2 regions of the Neobacillus sedimentimangrovi genome follow, and region 1 is predicted to be linked to the other one. Evidence: a T-box and tRNA genes for the amino acid it is inferred to sense, from the RefSeq annotation. Region 1 holds a T-box; the other holds one or more tRNA genes.
What was found. A T-box is a leader RNA that pairs with one kind of tRNA and senses whether it is charged. The one in region 1 lies ahead of thrS (threonine--tRNA ligase), so its partner is inferred to be a tRNA-Thr.
Positions count from the first base shown of each region.

Region 2: it has a tRNA-Thr gene. The T-box ahead of thrS (threonine--tRNA ligase) is inferred to sense a tRNA for this amino acid. The anticodon was not compared.

Region 1 is NZ_JAAFZF010000053.1:9,077-13,514, forward strand. It holds gene infC (translation initiation factor IF-3) at 1-13, opposite strand, end outside; ribosomal protein L20 leader region at 130-263, opposite strand; gene thrS (threonine--tRNA ligase) at 420-2,351, opposite strand; T-box leader at 2,548-2,794, opposite strand; gene ytxC (sporulation protein YtxC) at 2,883-3,746, opposite strand; gene dnaI (primosomal protein DnaI) at 3,884-4,438, opposite strand, start outside.
Region 2 is NZ_JAAFZF010000017.1:1,428-5,865, forward strand. It holds gene GZA11_RS07825 (ABC transporter ATP-binding protein) at 1-603, opposite strand, end outside; gene GZA11_RS07830 (TetR/AcrR family transcriptional regulator) at 816-1,427, shown strand; gene cyoE (heme o synthase) at 1,572-2,513, opposite strand; tRNA gene GZA11_RS07840 (tRNA-Thr) at 2,830-2,902, opposite strand; gene GZA11_RS07845 (hypothetical protein) at 3,205-3,450, shown strand; gene GZA11_RS16470 (hypothetical protein) at 3,571-3,786, shown strand; gene GZA11_RS07850 (hypothetical protein) at 3,810-4,391, shown strand.

The DNA of each region.
Region 1 (4,438 bases):
CATTAACTAACATATCTTTGCTAATAATTAGCCACCTCCAAGGTTTTTTCAAAGAATACTTTAGTTCGGGTCAAGAATTTCTGCAAAGCGTCCCCCTCAAGGCCTGATCTTAACAACTTACAGTCCGGGGCAAATAAAAAAGTGCGGATGAAAAACACCCACACTTTACGAACATAGTTATAAGAAACAATAAGTTCACAAAAAACCTGCCAACTGCATACTGCGTCAAATCAGGTGAGAAGCGGGTGCTTCTTCTTTTCCCAAAAACTTGTATTCAATTATATACCTTAGTAACTATATCATAAGCAAAGATACATTGTCAAATGAACCTTTTTTGACAACAACGAAATTTATTTTAACAGGAAACGAAAAATTATTCAACATATTTTTTCAAAACAAAAAGGGAGAACACTCTCCCCTTATTTTTGAACTTCTGCTTTAAGTGATTGTAAAAACTCGCTAAAGGCTTGTGTTTCAGATTTCTGTTCCCCGTATTTACGGACATTAACAGCGTCTTCTGCTACTTCTTTATCACCGACAACGAGCATATACGGAATTTTTTGCAATTGGGCTTCACGGATTTTATAGCCAATTTTTTCATCTCGGCCATCTAATTCCACCCGGAACCCAGCAGCTTTAAGCTGTTCTTGAACACTTCTTGCATAATCATAATGCACTTCCGGCGATACAGGGATGACTTGAACCTGTACCGGAGCCAACCAAGTTGGGAATGCTCCTTTATATTCTTCAATTAGGTAAGCGACAAAGCGTTCCATTGTGGACACAACGCCACGGTGGATAACAACCGGACGATGTGGTTTTCCGTCTTCACCAACATAAGTTAAATCAAAGCGTTCAGGAAGCAAGAAATCCAATTGGACAGTTGAAAGTGTCTCGTCTTTTCCTAATGCTGTTTTCACTTGTACGTCCAGCTTTGGACCATAGAAGGCTGCTTCCCCTTCGGCTTCATAATAGTCAAGTCCTAGCTCATCCATCGCTTGCTTCAACATGCCCTGTGCTTTTTCCCACATAGCATCATCATCATAGTATTTTTCCTTATCTTGTGGATCTCTGTAGGACAAACGGAACGAATAATCTGTAATGTTAAAGTCTTTATATACTTCGAGAATTAATGAAACGACACGCTGGAATTCTTCTTTAATTTGATCCGGACGAACGAAAATGTGCGCATCATTCAATGTCATTCCCCGTACACGCTGAAGACCTGATAACGCGCCAGACATTTCATAACGGTGCATTGTACCAAGCTCCGCAATACGTATAGGTAGTTCACGATAGCTGTGCATGGAATTCTTGTAGACCATCATATGATGCGGACAGTTCATTGGACGAAGAACAAGTTGTTCATTATCCATTTCCATTACCGGGAACATATCTTCATGGTAATGATCCCAGTGACCGGAGGTTTTATAAAGTTCCACATTTGCCATGATTGGTGTATACACATGGTCATAGCCCAAGCTGACCTCTTTATCTACAATATAGCGTTCTATGATGCGACGGATGGTAGCCCCTTTTGGCAGCCAAAGCGGCAGTCCTTGTCCGACTTTTTGGGATGTAGTAAACAGACTGAGTTCTTTCCCAAGTTTACGATGATCACGTTCTTTCGCTTCTTCCAATAAACGGAGATGCTCTTTTAGGTCTTCTTTTTTAAAGAATGCTGTACCGTAAATACGTTGAAGCATTTTGTTATTGCTATCTCCTCGCCAGTAAGCACCAGCAATACTTAATAGTTTAAATTCTTTAATTTTTCCAGTGGAAGGTACGTGAATGCCACGGCAAAGGTCAAAAAACTCTCCTTGCTCGTAAATCGTTACTGTTTCCTCATCCGGAATCGCTTCAATTAGCTCTAACTTATACTCATCGCCAATTTCTTTATAAAGTTGTACCGCTTCAGCACGGCTAACTTCTTTACGTACAATCTCTAGATTTTCATTTACAATTTTCGCCATTTCTTTTTCGATTTTTGGTAAATCATCCGGTGTTAAAGACACTTCAAGATCCATATCGTAATAGAATCCACCTTCAATCACCGGCCCGACGCCAAGCTTTACACCTGGATATAGGCGCTTTACTGCTTGTGCCATTAAGTGAGCTGTACTATGACGAAGCACCTCTAAAGCCTCTGGTGAATCTTGAGTGACAATTTCTATAGAACCGTCTTCATGGATTGGACGACGAAGGTCAATTAATTGACCATTAAGCTTACCGGCTATCGCCTTTTTCTTAAGGCCTGGGCTAATCGATGCCGCGATATCCTCGGAAGTCGTTCCTTGTGGAAACTCCTTTACAGCTCCATCAGGAAATGTAATTTTTACAACCTCTGACATATTTAACTCCTCCTTTGAAAAATAGTCTGTGTTTAAAATTAGGAAAAGCACTTTGCGGACTGTCTGGTGAGACTTTGCAAAGCAATAGCGCATTTGGAGCTTCGGTCCTTACTGTCGTATGAGCAAGGACCCTTGCTCCTATAAACGTATGCACTGTTCATAGGCAGCTAATCAATAAAAAAACCCGTCCCTCAAATAAAGGGACGAGTTATAATTAACACGTGGTTCCACCCAATTTTTCATTTTTGAAAACCTAATGCTTCAAAAATGACTCTAGTTCAGGTAACGGCTGCATCCGTCAACAATTACAGGCTTCTAAATGAAGCGTTCACTGTTGAAGTTTAAAGGTGGTAAGTATTTTTTTCGTGTTAGAAGGCTTCCAGCCATGACCTCCCTCTCTATAAACCGTAAAAAAATACTCTTGTCCTTATCATTACTTTTACTATGAAATTCAACTATGTACGTTATTATAATCAGTTATTTTTGAATTTGCAACCTCATAATACTAATTATTTCAACAATTTTTTGTTTTTATGCGTGGTTTTCTGAAGAATAAGCTGAATTTTTCCAAAATAATTCGTAAGGCTTAATAATGACTCTTTCTTCAAAAATATTGTTAATCGTTCGAATGAGTGGAGCTTCTGCATCCTTTGTATAGAGAAAAATCGTCGTTGGTGCAATTGACAAAAGTGGAGCAATTGTGATGGAGTCGACATAAACAGGATGATTGACAAGTAATTTTCGGTCAATCAATTTTGTTAATTCACTTCTTTTGATTTCTTCTAACTGGTCATTATAGAACGTAATCTCCTCATCAAATAACAGATGAATGACTTGAAATTTTGGTTCACGCCCCACTAAGAAGTCCCTAAGCATTTGGACAAACATTTGATATTCTTGTTCCATTTTATATTCATCAATGGAGATTTCCACATAGTTTGTAAGATGCTTCAAATAGGAACGGAGCCGGAACTTGACGAAGGAATCAAATGAAAAAGAGACATTTTCCTGAAATACATGGTCAATTGCTGCCCGGATATTCGGTCCTTCTTTTGTGTGTTTAAAAAAAACAGAAAGATCTTCTCTTTGACCTTCTTGGATGGAGTAGATAATCTCAATAATTTGCTGTTGTTCTTCAGGATCCTCATAATAAAATTGTTTCGTTAATATGTCACGAAACCAATCATCTCGTTTAATTTTTGTAATAAATTCACAGAAGGCATTTTTTACATTAGTAAAAAATTGTTCTGATGCTACACCTTCCATTATTTTAACTATATGGCGATCTTCAATAAGAAGAATATTTTCATTATCAAAATGGTCATTTAAAGACTTGAGCAAGTGGTTATAAAACTTTATTGCATCCATCTTAGTTTGGAAGATGATTTCTGCCAACCAAATCCCCCCTAAAAACCAACTCTCTGTTTTCATGTATATGGGGGACTTGGCCAAAATAGAAGTTTGCGGATAGAAAGCTATAAAAAAAGACTGCCGGTTTTCCCCTGACAGTCCTCACAAAAAAGTATTCTAATTTAATATCGACGATTTGGCCCTCCGACCATAACAGGTTCGCTCAATGCCTTGATTCTCTCCATAATCCTACGGGCTTTCATTTTTTCTTCTTCACCACGCTGGCTATAGGTTAAATGGTGTTCAAGCCCTTGATAGTCAAAATTAGAGGTGAAGAAAGTTGGAAGGTTTTCAAGCATACGGAATTGTAAAATCGGACCAAGAATTTCATCTCTTGTCCAACTGGAAACAGCTTCTGCACCAATATCATCGAGCATTAAGATCGGCTCTTTTTTCAATGCATCAATCTTTTCGTTCAAAGTTGCATCAGCAATCGAGCTTTTCATTTCCCTGAACAATTCTGGAACATATACAATCATCGAAGAAATTTGTTTTTTAGCCAGTTTATTAGCTATCGCACCTAACAGATAAGATTTACCCACTCCAAATTTTCCGTAAAAATAAAGCCCCTTTACCGGTTTTCCCTGCTCATAATTTAATAAAAAGGAAGCAGCCTTTTTTACCGCATCTATTCGATCCTCATCATGTTCAAATTTCTCAAAACTTGCTGTTAAAAT
Region 2 (4,438 bases), on a different contig from region 1:
AGCCGCTTTATCACACTCTGTTACTTCATCCATAACATGTGTGGAAACAATAATCGTCGTTCCAGATTTTTTAATTTCCTGAAACTGATCCCAAATGGTACGACGCAACACTGGGTCGATGCCTACTGTCGGTTCATCCAAAAATAAAACATCTGGTTGATGTAAAATGGAAGCGGCTAAAGAAAGTCGTTTTTTCATCCCACCAGAAAAATTCCTTACCAATTTCTTTCTATGCTCTGTTAAATCTACTAATTCAAGAACTTCTTCAATGCGCTGATCTAATTTACTTTTACCTAAATGATAAAGTCCTCCAAAAAACCGCAAATTGGATTCTGCCGATAAATCATCATACAAAGCATCATTCTGTGGCATATATCCGATCTTTTTTAATATTTTCAAATTAGGCATTTGAATATTGTTAAGTTGAATGTTTCCTGTATCTGCTGCAATAGCTCCTATCATTAGACGAATCAATGTTGTTTTACCCGAACCGGAAGGTCCAAGCAAACAGCATATTTCTCCGGAAGGAATCGTAAATGTGATATCTTTAATAACTTCCTTTTTTTCAAAGCTTTTGCTAACATTTGAAATTTTAATATCCACCGGATTCTTCCCCCTCTAATTTAGAGTAATAACAACTCATAATAATTTATATATGAATCTACTCTCCCTCAAAAACGGACAACGTGTTGTTTTTATACTTTTTATTCATTATAATAAACCGTAATATATCATTACAATAATCAAAAATGCTGATTGTGTCGGATAACCAACACCATCTTCAAATGTGTTGAATAATGTTTGGGGGAACAATAATGCGTAATGGAAATATGGATATACGTGTCATACGTACAAAAGAAGCGATTAGAAATGCATTGGTGGAATTAATTGAAGAAAAAGGTTTAGATGCCCTTACTGTAAAAGAGATTACTACGAAAGCGAAAATTAACCGAGGAACTTTTTATGTTTATTACCAGGACAAGTATGATTTAGTTAACAAATGTGAGGATGAGTTTTTACAAGAGTTAGCTGATATGATCATAGAAAACTTTTCGAAAACCATGAATGAAAAGAAAACGAATCCTTCGGCAACGATTCCTGTTACCCTTGCTATCTCCATTTTTGAACATATAGACCGAAATAGAAAATTTATGAAAGCTATATTAGGACCAAAAGGAGATTTATCGTTCCATACAAAGATGAAAGAATTCATGTGGAAAACATTATTTGAAAACAACAAATTCATTCAGCAAGAAAATCTCTTAGTTCCTATCGAATACCTCATTTCCTATATTTCGTCTGCACATTTAGGCGTTATACAACAATGGTTGAATAGTGATAAAAATGAATCTCCTCAAGAGATGGCTCATATTTTATACACCATGACTGCTAATGGTCCTTTCTATGCTGCAGGCTTAAAACGTTAATAGATTAGGGGCAGTACTAAATTATGCAAAATGGTCCCAAATTTGGTCTTTGTTCGATTATAAACAAAAAGCAGTGTGATTTCGGTTGAGAAATCCACTGCTTTTATCGTTGTTGATCCGACTTATAAAAACTGAAACCATTTATTACTGAAATACTGGTAATGTTACAACGATCATCAGTAAAAATAATAAAGTGATATAGTTCACAGAATAAAGGAACATGACATGTGCCCATTTTAAATCATTTTTCGTAAAGAGTCCGTAGATGCTCACTACCAGCCAGCCTATGTTCATGATGGTTGCAATGACAACAAAAGTAGTTCCGAGAGAACCAAGATAAAATGGCAATGGTAGCAGGCAAGCGATATAAACAACCATTTGACGTTTAGTCATATCAAAACCATGTACCACTGGAAGCATGGCAACTTTAGCTGCTCGATATTCTTCACATTTCTTCATGGCTACGGCAAACGTATGTGGCATTTGAAAAATAAATAAAATGAGAAACATGATAATCGGAACGATATGAAAACCGGAATCGATCGCTGTCCAACCAATCATTGGCGTAACGGCACCTGAAATACTGCCAATGACCGTGTTAAGTGTATATCGTCGTTTAGACCACATTGTATAGAGAACAACATAGGTTAACCATCCGATAAATGAATAAATGACAGCTTCGAATCTTGTAAAGAACATTAAAATAAACCCTAGCACTGTAAGGATAATCCCTGTCCACAGCACCGCTTTTAAGGAAAAATTCCCTGTTACTGTCGGCCGATGCTTAGTTCGATCCATAACAGTATCAATATCCACATCATACCAGTTATTGATCACAAGAGCCCCTGCTATAATCATGGTGCTCCCGATCATCGTCAGCCAGAAAATGCCCCAGTTGTCAGAAAAGGATGAACCCGTAAAATAGAGGGCTAGCCAAAACCCAGCAAAAACCGGTAGGACATTCGCCACTAACACTTTTCCCTTCAATAGTGCTTTTATATCAAATATCATACTAGCTCGACTACTAGTATGAGATATCGCTACTTTTCCACTGTTCTGCACGGAAGGCACCCCACTTTGATTCATTCAGACCCCCCCTTAAAGATGGTTAAAATCAAACTAAAAGAACAAACTAACTCAACTTAATATTAACATACTTTCCAAAGAAAACCCCTATAGAAAAATTCCCAATAAAAAGGAATAAGGTGGATGTTCACTGTAAGCCAACAGAAGAAATAAAGCCGAGACATCCCCCCGACATTTGATAGGACAAAAGTATTACTTTCCTTACTTACATACTGATCATCAACAGCTGCCTTTAAATCTTATCAGTAGGTTGACTACAATCATTAAAATAGGCAACAACCCCTTCAGGTTTAAGGGAATGTTGCCTCTGTTTTAATGCTGGTGACAGGATTCGAACCTGCGACCCCTTCATTACGAGTGAAGTGCACTACCAGCTGTGCTACACCAGCAAGTATGAACGAACATAGGTATTATAGCACAATTTTTCATAAAATTCCATTTCTGTTTCATGTCTATTTCAGTAATTATTCAAGTTTATTACAGTCACCTCCAACCCACCAAGGTCTAGTATCAGGGTCACTACTCTAATTCAACTAAAAGAACTAAAGCAGCAAACCTGTTAACAATCGAAATAAGGCATACGTCTCAAATTGAAAAAAATATTTCATTGTGAAATTTGAAATGTTACAATTAACAACACAAGAAAATATTGGAAATAAAAAATAAATTTTGTTCATGTGGAGATGTTTACATGAAAAATTTATTCATTGGATTATTTGTCGCTATAATAATTGGGTATCTTTACTTTTCTTTATTAACAGTTCCTGTATCAAGTGGAGTACTATTAGGTTTAATAATATTCTTGGTTTCAATGATCATGTTAGTTATTCTTAAAAGTGAATTATTTAAGTGCATAGCACGTATCATGTCTTTTGCCGGTGCGTTTCTTAGTGTAGGTATCTTTACATTAATTTTATTAGCAATGAGTAATATGTAACCCCAAAAATGACTGACCCAAAAAGTACTTAAAATCGACTTTTTTGGGCTCAGTTTTTTTCATTAGATTAATAATCAAAACAAGGTCATTCAAAACTCACAAGTAAGTTTACAATTTGATTTGTTAGAAAAAGATATCCATTTCACCAAAAATATAGAAAATACAAATGGAACACATCAATTTAAAGGCAAATTGGAAGAAGGAATTTGGAATGTGACTATTCATTGTTTAGTAAATGAAAAAGAGCATATACAGGAGACGGTCGTTTTACCAGTGGGAACAGAAGCCGTAAAAGAATTAGAAAAAGAATCAGCCAAACACAATCACCATCATTAAAGTTCACTCTTTTTGGAGGTATTATGAATAGAGATTATGTATTTATCATAGGAATTGTTTCCATCATTTTATTCATCGTGTTCCTATTTTTCAGTGTTAAAACAAAAAAGGCTTTGTTCTATACATTAAGTATATTGGCCTTAATTTTATGCGTAGGAGTAGGAATAATCTATTATTCTCTCCCACTCCATTCAGCAGCACTACATGTAGAAGAAAAAAATAACGGTGTTTATATTAACTGGAAAAATGATTTCTTAGTAAAACAAGGTAAATATAATATTATAATATCGGAAGGTAAAAACAATACCATCAAACTAAAAAATGTTGATTTGGAAAAGATTAGACAAAAAGAGTTATTTTCAGAGGCTGCTAAAAACGATTATCAAAATTTATACTTATCTTTTTTTGAAAAAAGCGACTACTATGATCAAGATAAAGGATATGAATATTTTATTATTCCTAGTAATTACGAAGGCCTTATTCAAGTAAGTAATACAAATACGAATCTTTACTATATGTATTTATATCCAGAAATGATGGGCCCTACACGACCTTATTGGATTAAAAAACTGAATCGGCTACACTTAACTGGACAAAAAAATTAAGGTCAAGTAGACTAACTACCTAATCTGGGTATACTGCTAACAAGCGT